2 regions of the Lysinibacillus sp. SGAir0095 genome follow, and region 1 is predicted to be linked to the other one. Evidence: predicted binding sites of a transcription regulator. Region 1 holds the regulator's gene; the other holds the start of a gene.
What was found. Region 1 encodes CtsR, which represses protease genes until heat stress. Its sites were predicted from a motif close to ATGGTCAATAAAGGTCAAACA; they were not measured.

Region 1 (9,144 bases):
CATGAATTACAACAAAACTTTGATTTCTTTTTTGCCATCTTGTCTCTCCTCCCTAAATTAATTCTTTAGTCAATTGTACATGACAACCTGTGAACCTCCTAATATATTACCAGGAGGTAAATTGAATTTTATAATTTCGAAAAAATTGTTACCCTGTTGAAGTATATCACCGAAAAACAGAAGCGGCTGACCGTGAAATCAGTCAACCGCTTAATAGCTTTAAATTATTTAGTTAGCACTGCATTTTTTGGCCTTACGATAAATTCATTATCAGCATAATCGATAACGACACTTTGACCTGTGCTGATTGTACCTTTTAATACCTCTTCAGATAGGCGGTCCTCCACATGTTTTTGCAGCGAACGACGTAATGGACGTGCACCATATTGTGGATCATATCCTTCTTGAGCAATTTTCTCAAGTGCGGCATCTGTAAGCTCCAGCTCAATATTTTGTTCTCTTAGGCGGTTTGTCAAAGATTTCGCCATTAGAGCGATGATTTGTTTTAACTCGTCTTTTTCAAGTGAGTGGAACACAATCATCTCATCGATTCGGTTTAAGAACTCCGGACGGAATGCTTTTTTCAATTCTTCAAGCATAGTGCCCTTCATATCTTTATACTTCGTTGATTCGGCGCTGCCAACACCAAAGCCTAATGATTTTTGATATTTAAGTGCATCAGCACCAACGTTCGATGTCATGATTACCACTGTATTTCGGAAATCTACAGTACGACCTTTAGAATCCGTTAAACGGCCATCATCTAGTACTTGAAGTAAAATGTTGAACACATCTGGATGTGCTTTTTCAATTTCGTCAAGCAATACAACAGAATATGGTTTACGACGAACTTTTTCTGTTAATTGTCCGCCTTCATCAAAACCTACATAACCTGGAGGTGAACCAACTAAGCGAGAAGTTGAATGTTTCTCCATGTATTCGGACATGTCAATTCGAATCATTGCGTCCTCATCGCCGAACATTACTTCAGCAAGGGCACGTGCAAGCTCAGTTTTACCAACCCCTGTAGGTCCCAAGAAGATGAATGAACCGATTGGGCGTTTTGGATCTTTTAATCCTGCACGAGCACGACGGATTGCACGAGAAATGGCTTCTACCGCTTCACCTTGACCTACAACACGTTTGTGTAACTCATCTTCAAGGTTAAGAAGTTTTGCAGATTCCTCTTGAGCAATTTTTGAAACAGGGATTCCAGTCCACATAGAAACCACCATTGCGATGTCCTCTACTGTAACTTCGGACTCTTCTTTCCCTTGTTTTTCCTTCCACGTTTTCTTTGTGGCCTCTAATTCATCTTTAATTTTTTGTTCTGTATCTCTTAATGCTGCTGCTTTTTCAAACTCTTGGCTTGATACGGCTGCATTTTTTTCAGAACGCACACCTTCTAATTTATCCTCTAAAGCTTTTAAATTTGGTGGAACAGTGAATGAACGTAAGCGTACTTTTGACCCCGCTTCATCAATTAAGTCAATCGCTTTATCTGGCAAGAATCGATCTGAAATATAACGGTCTGATAATTTTGCTGCCGCATCAACAGCTTCATCTGTAATTTTCACACGGTGATGTGCTTCATAACGATCACGTAAGCCTTTAATAATTTGAATTGTTTCATCCACCGATGGTTCATCTACTTGAATTGGTTGGAAACGACGCTCTAAAGCAGCATCCTTTTCAATGTATTTACGATACTCATCCAATGTTGTTGCACCAATACATTGTAGTTCGCCACGTGCTAATGAAGGTTTTAAAATGTTTGAGGCATCGATTGCTCCTTCTGCACCACCAGCACCAATTAATGTGTGTAGCTCATCAATGAAAAGAATAACATTACCCGCTTGGCGAATTTCATCCATCACTTTTTTCAAGCGATCTTCAAACTCACCACGATATTTTGTTCCGGCAACAACTGTACCCATATCCAATGTCATCACTCGTTTATCACGAAGCGTCTCAGGTACTTCATTGTTTACGATTTGCTGTGCTAAGCCTTCTGCAATCGCTGTTTTACCAACCCCCGGTTCACCAATTAATACAGGATTGTTTTTTGTACGACGAGAAAGCACCTCGATTACACGAGTAATTTCTTTACTACGACCGATTACAGGATCTAGTGAGCCTTCACGAGCAATCGCCGTCAAGTCGCGAGCTAAACCATCTAATGTTGGTGTATTTACAGATTGAGTAGGATTGCTCGCGTTTTGAGCAGCATCATTGTTACCAAGTAATAAAAGAACTTGTTGACGCGCTTTGTTTAAGCTCACTCCAGCGTTCGCTAATACTCGAGCCGCTACCCCTTCACCTTCACGGATTAAAGCAAGTAAAATATGCTCTGTTCCGATATAGGCATGGCCTAGCTTTCTAGACTCGTCTACTGATAATTCAATGACTTTTTTAGCTCTTGGCGTATAGTGAACAATCGGACCAACATCCTTTGCACCTTTTCCAACCAGCTCTTCAATGCCTGATTCTATAATTTGCGGGCTCACATCAATTGCTTCTAGGGCTTTTGCTGCAATTCCCCCACCTTCACGAATAAGGCCAAGTAAAATATGTTCTGTCCCAATGGATTCGTGTTTCCAACGAATTGCTTCTTCTTGTGCTAATTGCAATACTTTTTGTGCACGTTGAGTAAAACGGTTAAACATCATATCTTTCCTCTCCTTTTTCCAATAACTTTTGATTATTCAAATTTAACTTTTCACGTAATAGTTTTGCTCTATACATATCTCGTTCACTAGCTTGAAGAGTTGTACCTGCATACTGCTGTACAAAGCCTGGTTGTATAAGAATCATGCACTCATTTAATACATTCAATGGGACATCCTTAATGATGCCTACATCAACTCCAAGGCGAACATTTGATAAACAAGAAGCAGCTTCTTCGCTCGTCATGATTCGGGCATACTTTAAAGTACCTAACGAACGATTAAAGCGGTCTTCTAATATTATTCGAGAATTTTTTAATAATGCCTCTCGAGCACCGCGCTCATTTTTGATAATTTGTAACGCGACCTCTTGCAGGTCTTTTAAAATCTCCTCTTCCGATTTACCTAGTGTTACTTGATTAGAGATTTGATAAATATTCCCTAAATTTTCACTGCCTTCTCCATATATACCCCTTACTACCATTCCTAATCGTGCAAGCATCTGTGTAACTACTTTTATTTGTTTAGACATGGTAAGGGCCGGCAAATGCATCATAACTGATGCTCGAAGTCCTGTGCCAACATTGGTTGGGCAGCTCGTTAAGTAACCAAATGACTCATTAAAAGCATAAGGAAGATGAACTTCTAATTTGCTATCTAGCTTATAGGCATTTGCATAGGTTTCTGCAAGCTGAAGTCCTGGAGCCAAGCATTGAATCCGCAAGTGATCTTCTTCGTTTACCATTATACTTATTGCTTCATCATTCGATATATGAACAGAGGCGGACTTCTCTTTTTTTGCTAAAAGAGGACTGATCAGGTGCTTTTCAACTAAAACTTGCCTTTGCAGTGCAGGCATTTCTTTAATGGTAAAATGCGAAAACTTATGGCCCTCAGCTTTAATAGAATTTAACGCTTCGTTAACCATTTCATCAATTTGATGGGCTTCATTTTCTGTAAAGCTTAATGGGAAACGATAACCATCCAAGTTTCTGGCTAAACGAATACGTGTGCTCAAAACAATGTCTGCATCAAGTCCTTTTACATCCATCCATCCTGGTGCACCGCTTTTTAAAAAGTGTTCAAGATTCATGGTGTATCAACACCCCCACGTTCCAACCTACGCTCCATCTCTCGAATCTCATCACGTAAGCCAGCCGCATCTTCAAAACGTTCTTCATGTATGGCTAATTGTAATTGTTCCCGAGTAGACTCTATTTGCTTTTTGATCCACTCGTTATGATGATTCGGCTTTCCAGGTGCTTTTCCGCTATGAGTGGTTCCTGCTTGTATTTTTGTCAGAACAAGCGGAAGTTGTTTACCAAAGGTTTCATAACATTGTGGACAACCAAGCTTCCCTTCATTCAAAAATTTACGAAACGTGAAGCCACACGTCGGACATTTAGCACTTTTTTGAGTAGTTGATTGTGCTTTTTCCTGTGTCCCGCTATTCCAAACAGGTAATCCAAATAAATTAGAAACAAGCTGATGAATTGGAATTTGTTCTTCTTTATGAAAATCTAAATTAAAAGGATGAAAATTTTGTGCACAAACCTCACAATAATGTTTTTCACTTTTTTGGCCATTAACTACTTGTGTTACTGTTACTGTAGCTTGTCGCTCTTTACAGTGTTCACAAACCATGACCTCACCCCTTTTTTAAAAATGTATTTATAATGATCGAGAGCTCCTAATAATTTGAGCCCAAGTTATTTATCGTATTTTAATGTGGTCAACATAGATTGCAGTATATAGGATCTTAACTCGTCTCTAATCGGTAATTGTAGTCGAAGTGTAGACCTATCGATTGCAGCCAGCATTAGTTTTGCTTCGCGTTTTGAGATTACTTGTTCATCGATTAAACGATAAATAATATCTTCTGCCATTGCTTGTGTTGCACCATGATTAATTTGGCTAATCATATCCTCCAGCAAATCAATTCTGGAATGTGCTTTAACACGTAAGATTCGGATATAGCCACCGCCTCCTCGTTTACTTTCAACAAGATAACCTCTTTCAGCAGTAAATCGCGTATTGATCACATAATTTATCTGCGAGGGGACGCATTGAAACTTATCTGCCAACTCACTACGTTTGATTTCAATATGTCCTTGACCACCTAATTCGATAACTTGTTTCAAATAACCTTCAATGATGTCAGATATATTTCTCATTTTTTATTCCTCACCCCAATCACACACTGACTTTGACTATCTTTGACTATATTATATAAACATCAAAATCAAAATGCAAATCAAATGCCCAAGATCAAAATCCCAATTTTCATGCCGAACTACCAGGAATCCTCGAATACAGATTTATGCCTAATAAAATAAAGAGGCAATCTCTTTTCAACATGAGACCACCTCTTTCAAATACGTTTCACAGGAACTTTATTTTAAGAAATAGCCCCAAAAAGTATTTAATAACTACTTTTGGTTCATTTCTTATTATGATGTTAATTACTTTAATCTAAACCCTAATTTTTACAATTGGCTTATACCCAACGTCCAACAATCGGGTAATTCCATTTTTCTTCGTTTAACGCTTTTATAATTCCGATAACTGGAACAACGATTGTCATGATGACGAAGACGATTAAGAACGGAATCCCTATCAAGATGAAGCTAAAGAAGCTGGATATCCCGATTAACAGCCACATCACTACCTGGAATAATAATGCTTGTATAGAAAGTCGCTTAATATCCTCCTCCGTGCTTAATAACCAAAATAAAATCGGCACCAACATCGGAGCAAAAAATGCACTTGCATGGATAATTACTTTTCCCCATTTACTTTCCATCTATCTATCAGCCTTTCTTTTCAATTATGTTTTATTGTATATTACTTTTACGGTTGAATTCCAAAATAGTTTCAACTTAAAATACCCTATTTTAGCAGCTCTTATTATGAAAAAGAAAAAATCCGCAAGTATTAGTTACTTGCGGACAGGATTATTTTGAAGTTTTTTTCTTCATATTCATCGGCTTTGGGTCTGGCTTTTCTTCATCGTCATGCGGGAATAGGATATAAGCTACAAAGCCTGAGAATAATGTAGCCACCACTACGAGTAATACACTATCTCTTGTTGAAACCTCTTGAAAATAGTTTCTTAACATTAAAATTGCCCCAACAGCTACTACCACCATTGATGGAATGACAAATTTAAATCGGCGTTTCTCCATTTTTTAACGTCCTTTACATAATATTATCTATTTGTATTATTTACTTACATTCCTTTGTTACCTAAACACCTCGTATTTTACATGGGATATTTCTAAATTACAAATCGAGGTACATAGAATTATTAAACTATTAATATTTTCTATCGTAACCTCACATCTTTATGGAATATACAAACAGATTTAATGTATCATAGATATAAAGTATCATTTCTATAAAATAGTAGAACGGAGAATATAATGTCTATTTTCAAAAAAAATCTACAAAAACGGAATTCCCGCTATTTCGATGTAGAAAAATACATACAGGAAGTTACATTAAATCTATCTAATTACCCAGATCTTCAGAATCAAGTTCAACTGATTAATTTAACAGTTGAAGACCTAGCTATCTTAAAGCAACTAAAACCTTTAACTGAACAATTTATTCCCGAAATGGTTAATCAATTTTATGACGCACTGATAAAGAGTCATCATCTAATGAGCATTATCAATCAACATTCAAAAATTGAACGATTAAAGGGTACATTAACAAAACATTTATCTGAAATTTTCGAAAGTAAAATCAATGATGACTATGTAAGACAAAGAAATACAATCGCTGCAACACATGTACGTATCGGCCTAGAATCGCAATGGTATTTAAGCTCATTCCAATCATTGACGTCTACTTTTAACAATTTTATAAACGAGCTGGATATTTCAAAAGAAGATTCTCTAAAAGCAATCAATGCTTTCTCTAAAATTATTAATCTTGAACAACAGCTAGTTATTCAAGCTTATGAAGCGGAACAACAACGCATCCGTACACAGGATGAAGCCATCAAAAATGCTTTGATTTCTTCCGTTCAAAATACAGCAGAGGAGTTAAATGCAATTAGTCAAGAAACGACTGCCTCTTTATATGGCATCTCTTCTCAATCAGGAAGTATTGCGGCTGCCACAAAACAAGGATTGGATTTTGTGGCGGATACAGAGGAAAAGTCTAGTTTAGGGAAAAACCATTTAGAGACTCAAACTCAACTGATGCAAGTTATTTTAGAAAGTGTTAATATGCTTGAAAAGTCAATGAGTAATTTGCGTACTTCATCCCAAAAGATTTCAGAGATTGTTGCACTCGTAACAGGTATTGCTGATCAAACAAATTTATTGGCATTAAATGCATCCATCGAAGCTGCACGGGCTGGAGAGCATGGAAAAGGCTTTGCAGTTGTAGCAGATGAAGTAAGGAAACTAGCTGAAGAAACGAAAAGTGCTGTTCAAAATGTCTCTTATTTAATCCATGAAACAGAGACAAATATCAAGCATATGACTAACTCTGTCAATAATGTGGATGATCAGGTACAAAGAAGCGTTCAAACTCAGCAAAGCCTAGAGGAATCCTTCAACTCTATTGCAAAAGCAGTGTCTGGCATTAAAGAGCAATACACAAGTACTACAACTGACATCACAAAAATCTCAAAATTAATTAGTGAGCTAACAGAAAGTGCATCTCAAGTATCTTCTTCTTCAGATTCACTGCTAAATATCGTTCACGAATTAACTGAATAAAGTTTTAAATAACCATATAGAAAGAACCTTCTAAAAAGTTATATTAGTCTATTTAGAAGGTTCTCTTATTTATTCAAGATTTTCTAATAGCTTCCTACGTGCCATCGTATTTTGCCTTTTAGCTTGCCGCAATTCTCTACGAGCCGACCCCGTTTCGAAAAGCTGACGTTCTCGATCGGTTTCCGGGTAAACCTTCGGGACTTGTATCGGTTTTCCTGATTCATCTACAGCCACCATTGTGACAAATGATTCCGTCGTTAGCTTTTGCTCACCAGTCATGATGTTATGGGCCATAACCCGGACGTAAACTTCCATCGACGAGCGTCCAGTAGATGTGATCATAGCTTCTAATTCAAGAATATCCCCCTCATAAGCAGGTGATATAAAATCAACCGAATCAAAGGAAGCTGTAACAACCTCTGACTTGGCATGTTTCATAGAGGTGATAGCAGCAATCTCATCAATAAAAGCTAGAACTTTCCCACCAAAGATGGAATGATGATGATTTGTATCTGGTGGTAATACAAGGTGTGTCTGAAAAGAACGAGAATAACTTATCGGCACTTCATTTGTCATATAGACCCTCCACTACTTCTCTTCGATGATAATACTGTTTACACTGTTTGATACATGAAAGAGTCAAACCACATTAACTTCATTCAGTTTAAATTTCTCAAGTACTAAATCAAATTATATTGTAGTTTTAATCGTAATAAACTTCAAATCTGTCATTTCTTCAATTGCATATTTAATGCCTTCTCTTCCGTATCCACTATTTTTAACCCCACCATATGGCATGTTATCAACTCTGAATGTTGGAATATCATTAATCACAACAGTTCCTGCTTCCATTTCTTCTGCCGCCTTCATAGCATCAGTCAAAACATTTGTAAAAATCCCTGCGTTTAAGCCCAAATCTGAAGCATTGACTAAAGAGATTGCCTCATCCAACGTTGAATAAGGTACAAGTGACACAATAGGTGCAAAAGTTTCTTGGCAAACTACTTTCATATGAGGCTTTACATTCACCATGACTGTTGGTTGTAATGTCCTTTGCGTAAACTCTGCACCTGTGGCTACTTTTGCCCCTTCGGATTTTGCCTCTTCAATCCATTGTTTAATTCGTTCAAGTTCTTTTGGATTAATCATCGCACTAACATCCGTTGAAGGGTCAAGTGGGTCACCTAATTTAAGCTTTCTTGTTTTTTCTATAAAAGCTTTAGCAAATTCATCATAAATCGAGTCATGCACATAAACTCTTTGTAGGGAGATACAAACTTGTCCTGCATATCCAAATGCACCGGCTACACAGCGCGAAATAATTTCATCTATAGGTGTACTTGGCTCGACAACTACTGCAGCATTAGAGCCTAATTCTAACGTAAGTTTACGTAGTCCCACTTTTTCTTTTATTTTCAATCCAACTGCACCACTACCTGTAAATGTTACTTTTTTAACAAGAGGATGGGTTACAAGTGAATCACTTAACTCACTGCCAGAGCCTGTAACAATTTGAAGCACTCCATCCGGTAATCCCGCTTCCTTGAATACTTCCGCCATAACAAGTGAAGTTAATGGCGTTTGTGTAGCAGGCTTCAATACAACGGAGTTTCCAACAGCAATTGCTGGCCCTAATTTATGGGCCACCAGGTTAAACGGGAAGTTAAATGGTGTAATGGCAGACACAACACCAATTGGAACCCTTTTAGTATAACCAATCCGGTCTTTCGTTCCTGGAGCAGCAT
Region 2 (9,144 bases), 740 kb from region 1:
AGTCTGATGACTTAGGTGGCCATTCATTAGGGAATTTAATGCTTACTGCTTTAACTGATATTACAGGTGATTTTAGCCATGCAATTGCAGAAATGAGCAAAGTGTTAAAGGTCCATGGAAAAGTAATCCCGGCAGCAAATAAAAAAATGGCTCTACATGCTGAACTCGTGGACGGCTCGATTATTGAAGGAGAGTCAAAGATTCCTCTTTCACAATCGCCGATTAAACGCGTCTTTTTAGTTCCAGGAGATGTGAAACCGCTTCCTGAGGCGATTCGTGCAATCGAGAAAGCGGATTTTATTCTAGTAGGACCAGGGAGCTTATATACTAGTATTATTCCTAATTTAATAGTAAAACAAATAGGGAAGGCACTAGTGAAAGCGAAAGGGAAAAGGATATACATCTGTAATCTAATGACGCAACAGGGTGAGACATTGAATTACAGAGCAACGGATCATGTTCAGGCAATTTATGATCATGTAGGAAATCCTTGCCTGGATGCAATCTTAGTAAATGATATCGAATTACCATCGCCAATTAAGGAAAATTATAAAGAAGAGAATGCTGAACCTGTGTTGTTTGATATTGAAAAGCTAGAGAATATGGGGCTCGAAGTCATCAAGAAAGAAATCGCCACTATCCAATCTGGTGTTGTTCGTCACGAGTCAAACAAAATCGCTAAATGGCTTAGTGACTATACATTAAACAGAATGTAAAAAACATACAAGGTTCTGGATTTTAATAGTGTGGTATGATAGTTTTCATACATAGTGAAAGGGGGGGAAAAGATGTCATTTGCTTCCGAAACAAAAAAGGAATTAACGCAACTAGAATCCGACGATACTTGTTTAAAAGCAGAGGTTTCTGCACTAATTCGTATGAATGGAACATTATCCTTTACAAATAGACAGCTTAGTCTGGATGTACAAACTGAAAATGCAGCAATTGCAAGAAGACTCTACACAATTGTTAAAAAGCTATACCCGTATAATGTAGAATTGCTAGTTCGAAAAAAAATGCGCTTAAAGAAAAATAATGTTTACATTTGCCGTGTCCGTGACGGTGCTCGTGAACTATTAGCAGATTTAGATATTCTATCTGAAGATTTTCAACTAAATCATTCACTCTCTACTTCATTACTTTCAAATCGAGATCAGAAACGAGCATATTTGCGTGGTGCGTTTTTAGCAGGTGGCTCTGTGAACAACCCTGAAACTTCAGCATATCATCTAGAGATTTATTCGCTATATAAAGAGCATGGTGAAGCATTAGCAGAGTTGATGAACAAGTTTAACTTGAATGCCAAAACCATTGAACGAAAAAAGGGATTCGTAACCTATTTAAAAGAAGCTGAAAAAATATCCGATTTTATGGGAATTGTTGGCGCTGTACAGGCCATGCTAAAGTTCGAGGATGTGCGAATTTTGCGTGATATGCGAAATAGTGTAAACCGAATTGTAAACTGTGAAACAGCGAACTTAAATAAAACGATTGGTGCAGCCATTCGTCAAGTAGAAAATATTCGTTTTATAGAAAACTCGATTGGCTTAGACCAACTACCAGAAAAATTAAGAGAAATTGCAAGGCTGCGAGTTGAATATCAGGACGTTACTTTAAAAGAGCTTGGAGAAATGGTATCTACAGGAGCAGTAAGTAAGTCTGGCGTCAACCATCGATTACGTAAAATCGATGAAATCGCCGAGGCACTAAGACGTGGAGAAACCATTAAATAATTTTGGAAAATAGTGTATAATCATGATAAATGTAAATTTTACTGAAGTTTTCAAAAATTGTAGGATTCTATCATTGTTCTTTTCATACAATTTAGATAAGATAAATGTATACAGATGAACGGTTTGAAAGGGAGTATCGTAAATGGTTGAAACCAATGTGGAAGTAAAATTGAAATCTGGTTTGCAGGCGAGACAAGCGGCATTATTTGTTCAAGAAGCCAATCGCTTTAAATCAGAAGTGTATTTACAAAAGGATGAGAAAAAAGTAAATGCTAAGTCTATTATGGGGATTATGAGTTTAGCCATTGCAAGAGGAACAACGATTACTCTAATTGCTGATGGAAAAGACGAACAAGATGCTGTAGATGGACTAGTATCACTTATTCAAAGAGAAGAATAAGCTAACATCATTTGTAAACGCTCGCAACAGAGGGATCTCACAATTCATGAGATTCCTTTTTTTATTAGATGACTTTGTCTATAGAATGTCCAATCTCGATAAGCCTTAATTGTTCAAATATCCGTATCCGACTGAAAGGATTTTTGCAAAAAAAAGTGAAAAGGATATGAATCCTCTTCACTTTAGTCATTTATTATTTATCTTCTACACGAGAAATAATTTGGTCAATTAAACCGTATTCTTTTGCATTTTCAGCAGTCATGAAGTTATCACGATCAGTGTCTTTAGAAATGCGTTCTAATGGTTGACCTGTACGATCAGATAAGATTTGGTTTAATTTATCGCGTAAGAATAGAATGCGTTTTGCAGCAATTTCAATCTCGGTTGCTTGACCTTGAGCGCCACCAAGTGGTTGGTGAATCATGACTTCAGCATTTGGTAAAGCGAAGCGTTTGCCTGGTTCACCAGCAGCAAGTAAAAAGGCACCCATTGAAGCAGCCATACCGATACAAATTGTTGATACTTGTGGTTTAATATATTGCATAGTATCGTAAATCGCCATACCAGCTGTAATCGATCCACCAGGAGAGTTAATGTATAAAGAAATATCTTTCTCTGGATCTTCTGCTGCTAAGAATAATAATTGGGCAACAATTGAGTTCGCAACATTATCATCGATAGCGCTACCTAGTAAGATGATGCGGTCTTTTAAAAGACGAGAGTAAATGTCATAAGCACGCTCTCCACGATTTGTTTGTTCAATAACTGTAGGAATTAAATTCATTTGTAAATCCTCCTTAAAAAGATTTATTCGTTGACTCAGTGCTAAAAGAATTACCTTTTAGCTGTACACATATCATACACAGAATAGTCAAGGAAGGTCAAATATAAAACACTATCCTTTACTAAAATGTTGCAGGTTGTATCCGCTATTATTCTATGAACCAATATTAAAATAAGAAGTAAAAAGTGTAATGGAAAATGACTACCAGAAGCGGAATGATGCATTGCTGTAAAAAAGTCACAATAATATCAAATTTAACTTCAATTTAATAGTTGAATTACGCTGTATACATTTGTATAATAGAAAAGTCGTATTTTACAATTGGCGTTATGACCTAAAGCATTATCAGTTATGTAAATGAAGAACAATTTCTATTTTCAAAAGCGTTACGAGTAAGTTTTCTATGATAAGATGTCCTCGTGGTGTAATGGATAACACAGAAGATTCCGGTTCTTCCGCTGGGGGTTCGATTCCCTCCGAGGGCGCCATTTTACTGCTTCAACTATGATTTTAATAAGGTAGACCTTCCATGGACTCTATTAGCTTAGCAGCCTAATAGAATCCAGAGGGAATGAAAGATAACGGGATAAAATGCAATTACTGTACCAATTCATTTTATCCCCAATTCATTCTCTTTAAACTATTATTACCAATCTTTTCATATAATTTTTTTATAAGTTACGATCAAGTGTTTTAGTTTGAGGTTTGAAACCATAAAGAAAAAAACGGCCCGAGAAGTTTTTAACGAAACTTTTCGGGTTGTTTTTTATTTCCAATTAAAAAATCCGGTTCTATAATATTTGTTGGGGTTTTACTACAATTTGAAATAAAAAAAAGCACGTAATCACCGATTTCGATATACTTGAATTGTCGAGAAACAAGCAATGAAAGGTGATACGTGCATTATGAATTTTAACAGAAATATCCCAGGATTAAAAGGTGTAACTGTTCATAAGATTGAAGAAATCGGGGAGCGTATCGCACTTTACGTTTCAATTCCGAAGAAAGAACATCAGTGTCCTGAGTGTAAAAAAATGACCTCTAAAATACATGATTATCGAATTCAAAAAATTAAACATTTAAAGTGGTTTGAACGATTAACCATCCTTTTCTATAAACGCCGACGTTATGTATGTGAGTGCGGAAAACGCTTCTCGGAAAAATCCCCTTTCGTGGATAAGTATCAACGTTACTCAAAAGAATGGAACCAAGTTGTTGGAATCCGTTCAGTAAAGGCAAAGACATTTAAAGAAGCAGCAGAAGTCCTTGGAACATCCAGTTCGACGGTAATTCGTCGCTTTAAAAAGGTGGTAAAGGAGCAGCTAAATGAAGGGGTCCATTTACCAAAATGTATTGCGATCGATGAATATAAAGGAGATACAGATGCGGGGACCTATCAACTAATCATTGCCAACGCTGAAACGCACGAACCAATTGATATTTTACCGAATCGTAGAAAAGAAACGATTAAGGATTATCTAATGACATATGGATCAGCTGTAGAAGTCGTCGTAATGGATATGAATCCAAGCTTTAAAGCAGCTGTTAAAAAAGCGTTAAATCGTCCTATCATTATTGCCGATCGATTCCATTATTGTCGCTATATTTATTGGGCTCTAGACGAGGTGCGTCGTAAAGTGCAGAAGGATTGGCATCCATACGATCGAAAAAAGTGCAAAAAAATGCGTCATGTCTTATATAAACGCTTTGATAAGTTAACGGAAAAGAATCGATGGTATTTAAATCGCTACACGGGAATGTCAAAGGAATTAAAGCAAGCATATGAACTAAAAGAAGCCTATTGTAAATGGTTTGATTGGGCAAAAACGACGAATGATATTGCAGAAGTGAAGAATAGATTAGAAGCTTATTACCGTAAGGTAGAAGAAGCAAATATCCCAGCATTTATAAAAGCCATTCAAACCTTTAAGAATTGGCAAGTAGAGATCTTAAATAGTTTTAGTTTTGGCTATTCAAATGGTTTTTTAGAAGGAATTAATAATAAATCGAAGGTAATGAAACGTAATGCTTATGGTTTTAGGAGCTTTAAGCATTTTAAAGCAAAGATTTTATTGAATGATTTATATAAAGAATTCGGTGTTCATTTAGGTTAATAGGGTGACGTGCAAAAACACATCACCCCAACATTTGACATAGAACCAAAAATCCATTTGATGTAGTCAAGCATCAAATGGATTCTTTAATTTTTTAATTAGTTAGGCATATCTTTTGCTTTATCTGCTTGACCATACATATTTAACATTGTTTGCATGTCAGCCGGGGAAAGCTGTGGAACTTGATATTGACCTTTTTTGTTTTGGTAAAGTGATAATTCATAGGCCATTTCAATGCAGTTTTGAATGGAATCCTGCAATACACGACGCACTACTGGGTTTGTTGATTCAAGAGCCGCAGTTGTTTTGCCAGTTGCAGTTGATTTATGGCAGCTTAAAAGGAAGCCTGAAATAATGCCGTCATTGATTTCATTCGCTGATGTCATTGGTTTCTTTGGTTGGCTAGGAGTTAAACCATAGTTCGTGTCATTACCCATTTGCATCTTGTAAGAACGTGTTGGGTGGCTAGGATCTTGTCCTGTTTTGAAACACTCAGCCGTAATATTATACTCGTCTAACATAAACGCATATTGTCTGTCCAAAATATTAAGAAGTTCTTGGTCTTGTACATGAGGACGGAAGAAGATAAACGTATTCATTCCACCGATTGCTGCACTTAGAACCTCATGAACGTCCAAAACTTCATGTGCACCGTGATTCATAGAAAGAGGCATATTCCCTTGAGTCGTTTGAGATTCATTCATGAATTGATTGTCCATAATTGTATTCCTCCCAGATTTTAGTGTACAAAAACGTACGAATATAGTTTGTGTAGTTACAAGTTGATTATTCGGGTAAATTTTGCGATTCTAAAAAGGAAGAATTTAGTGTGGGGGTATTTGATGTGAAGGTGAATTTTTACACAAGACCGGGTTGTCCATTATGTGAAGAAGGGTTGTTGACTTTAAAACTTCTTCACAGCGATGTTCAATTCGAAATTGATATCATTAATATAGAAGAAAACGAAGCATTACATGAAAAATATATGTTAATGATTCCAGTCGTTGAAGTAAAAGGGGAAATCATTCAATACGGAAATCTAGATTATGTAACACTTTATGAAGCGCTCCAGGCATAATGTGGGGTGCTTCAAAAAAATAATTAAAATATTTGTAGAAAATCAGAAAAAAATGTATACTCTAAGAGTAGAATATTTTTTTAATCTAAGTGGGACAGAAAGTACTTAACGGGACAAAAATAACTCCACTGAAAGTTGCAGGTGTATTTCTTGTATAATAGGAACCCTCAAGGAGCAGTTCAACTTCTAGTACCTGAACTATCGTCTATCATTGAGCTGCGATATCGAATCTTGCAAACGATTGCGGTCGCAGGGCCAATTGGTCGAAGGATGATTTTAGATACATTGAATATCTCTGAACGAACAGTTCGCAATGAAATAACCGTTCTAAACAACCAAAAACTCATTGAAACGACACAAAAAGGTATGGTTTGTACGAGTAAAGGGTATGAAATACTTGAAGAACTAAAAGAAACTTTTCAGGAAGTTTCAGGACTTAGTTCGAAGGAAAAAAGGCTGGAACAAATTTTAGGCATTAAAAAAGTAATAATAGTGCCCGGGAATGTGAATGATGATAACGGTAGCCAACAGCTTATAGGAAAAGAAGCCAGTGACTATCTAACAAGTATTGCCAAGAAAGACCAAACAGTTGCAATTACAGGCGGCAGTACGGTAGCGGCATTAACAAACTTTTTGTCTCCTACAAAATCGCTTAGTACGCTTACTTTTGTCGCTGCACGCGGAAGCCTTGGCAATGAAATGAATCAACAAGCAAATACGCTCGTTTCGCAATTTGCCCTAAAATGTGGAGCGGAATTCCGTACATTGTATTTGCCGGAAAACCTGAGCGAAACAGCTTTTGCCACAATGATTCAAGAACCGATTGTCAAAGAAGTTCTCGATTTTTATGACGATATTGATATTGTCATCCATGGAATCGGCAGTGCTAAGGAAATGGCATACCGTCGAAATTCAAGTGATGCCATTATGAATAAGCTGGATGAGAAAAAGGCAGTAGGAGAGGCATTTGGTTATTATTTTAACGAATTAGGCGAAATAATATACCGAATCAATACAATCGGTATTCAGCTCGAACAGGTGAAACAAAGTCCCCACATAATTGCTGTAGCGGGTGGGACACTCAAGGCAAAAGCCATTCAAGCTTATTTTAAGAATGATGCGGCAAAGCAAACAGTTCTTATTACGGATGAAGCGGCTGCAAATGCCATTTTGGATCAATAATTTCTTGTTACAAAAAAGAGTCATTATTTTATGGTTAATAAAATTTTTAATAGGCAAAACTGTTATCGCCATGCCTATAAAAAGTTATTTATATAGAAAACATTATTTATTTTGGAGGAAATTGATATGGCAATCAAAATTGCAATTAACGGATTTGGACGTATTGGAAGATTAGTTTTTCGTGAGGCAATTAAAAACAGTGAATTTGAAGTGGTAGCGGTGAATGACCTTTCTGATGCTCATCAGCTTGCTCACCTTTTAAAATATGATTCTGTTCATGGGGTTTACGATGCAGACGTACAATCTGAAGACAATGCATTTATCGTTGATGGTGTACGAGTTCAAGTATTCTCTGAAAAAGATCCAGCTAACCTACCATGGGGCGAACTTGATATTGATGTAGCAATCGAATCTACAGGTCGATTCCGTTCAATGGAAGAAGTATCAAAACATGTTCAAGCTGGAGCGAAAAAAGCAATCCTTTCTGCCCCTGCACAAGGTGAAATGCCAACTTATGTAATGGGTGTAAACCATACACAATACCAGGCATCCGAAAATGTCATTTCAAATGCTTCATGTACAACAAACTGTTTATCGCCAGTGGCAAAAGTGCTGGATGAGAAATTTGGTATTAAACGTGGATTAATGACGACAATTCACTCCTATACAAATGATCAACGCATCCTGGACTTCCCGCACAGTGACCCAAGACGTGCGCGTGCAGGTGCTGTATCAATGATTCCAACAACTACAGGTGCTGCAGTGGCGGTTTCAAAAGTACTTCCACAGTTAAAAGGGAAATTAGACGGCTTCTCCATGCGTGTTCCAACACCGAACGTATCATGTGTTGACCTCGTTGTAGAGTTAGGTACTACTGTGACTGTCGAGGATGTAAATAATGTCCTAAAAGAAGCGGCAAGTGGAGAGTTAAAAGGCATTCTTGATTACAATGAATTACCGTTAGTTTCAATCGACTATAACGGAAACCCACACTCTTCAACAGTGGATGGTCTATCAACAATGGTATTAGATAATAATATGGTGAAAGTACTTGCTTGGTATGATAACGAAGTAGGCTACTCTAACCGTTTAATGGATTTAGCTAGATATATTACACAACAATAGGAATTGAAAGCTTGAAAACTTAATGTGACATACTTTTTCTATATAAGTAACACATTATGGTCATTTGTTATGACATAATTAGCTTGAAGTAAGTGAAAAGTATAGCCTTTATAAATGTTACCATTTATAATAATGGAGGGTAAAGGAAGCGATGGATAAAACTACCCATCGCTTTTTTTTCGGCAGTTAGCCAAATATTAAGCTTATTGTGGAATCCACAAATAAAGGGTCTCGATTTTAGCAAATTCGCGAAAAGTCGAGTTCAGATTGAAAGTAAGAATGTAAAGGAGACGCTTTCTTCTTACTGAATTCAAGTGAAAATAACACCAAGTTGACAAAAAAGTGAATCGAATCACGATTTGAAGGAGGGTTTTCTTCAATGTTTTTAAAGAAGACGATGAATGATGCAGAAGTAAAAGGGAAACGAGTATTTGTGCGAGTGGATTTTAATGTACCGATGGAAAACGGTGAAATCACGGATGATACACGAATTCGTGCCGCAATCCCAACAATTAAGCAATTAGTGGAATCAGGGGCAAAGGTAATCCTTGCTTCTCATTTGGGACGTCCAAAAGGCGAAATCAATGAAGACATGCGTTTAACGCAAGTGGGTAAACACCTATCTGAACTGATTGGTAAGCAAGTGACTAAATTAGATGAATCCATTGGGGCAAATGTTGAAAATACGGTTGCAGCGATGCAAGAAGGCGACATCGTCTTATTAGAAA

Region 2: clpP (ATP-dependent Clp endopeptidase proteolytic subunit ClpP) is a predicted target of CtsR. The motif match lies at 3,001-3,021, and genes of this name have one in related genera.

The regions. Positions count from the first base shown of each region.
Region 1 is NZ_CP028083.1:4,009,604-4,018,747, forward strand. Features, by position in the region: gene radA (DNA repair protein RadA) at 1-38, opposite strand, end outside; gene C1N55_RS19760 (ATP-dependent Clp protease ATP-binding subunit) at 225-2,669, opposite strand; gene C1N55_RS19765 (protein-arginine kinase McsB) at 2,659-3,759, opposite strand; gene C1N55_RS19770 (UvrB/UvrC motif-containing protein) at 3,756-4,310, opposite strand; gene C1N55_RS19775 (CtsR family transcriptional regulator) at 4,376-4,840, opposite strand; gene C1N55_RS19780 (DUF4870 domain-containing protein) at 5,164-5,469, opposite strand; gene C1N55_RS19785 (hypothetical protein) at 5,621-5,851, opposite strand; gene C1N55_RS19790 (globin-coupled sensor protein) at 6,089-7,399, shown strand; gene C1N55_RS19795 (acyl-CoA thioesterase) at 7,469-7,975, opposite strand; gene C1N55_RS19800 (aldehyde dehydrogenase family protein) at 8,090-9,144, opposite strand, start outside.
Region 2 is NZ_CP028083.1:3,265,100-3,274,243, reverse strand. Features, by position in the region: gene yvcK (gluconeogenesis factor YvcK family protein) at 1-716, shown strand, start outside; gene whiA (DNA-binding protein WhiA) at 789-1,733, shown strand; gene C1N55_RS16230 (HPr family phosphocarrier protein) at 1,876-2,133, shown strand; gene clpP (ATP-dependent Clp endopeptidase proteolytic subunit ClpP) at 2,327-2,917, opposite strand; tRNA gene C1N55_RS16220 (tRNA-Arg) at 3,331-3,405, shown strand; gene C1N55_RS16215 (ISL3 family transposase) at 3,823-5,031, shown strand; gene C1N55_RS16210 (spore coat protein) at 5,130-5,750, opposite strand; gene C1N55_RS16205 (glutaredoxin family protein) at 5,876-6,109, shown strand; gene C1N55_RS16200 (sugar-binding transcriptional regulator) at 6,260-7,291, shown strand; gene gap (type I glyceraldehyde-3-phosphate dehydrogenase) at 7,418-8,416, shown strand; gene pgk (phosphoglycerate kinase) at 8,796-9,144, shown strand, end outside.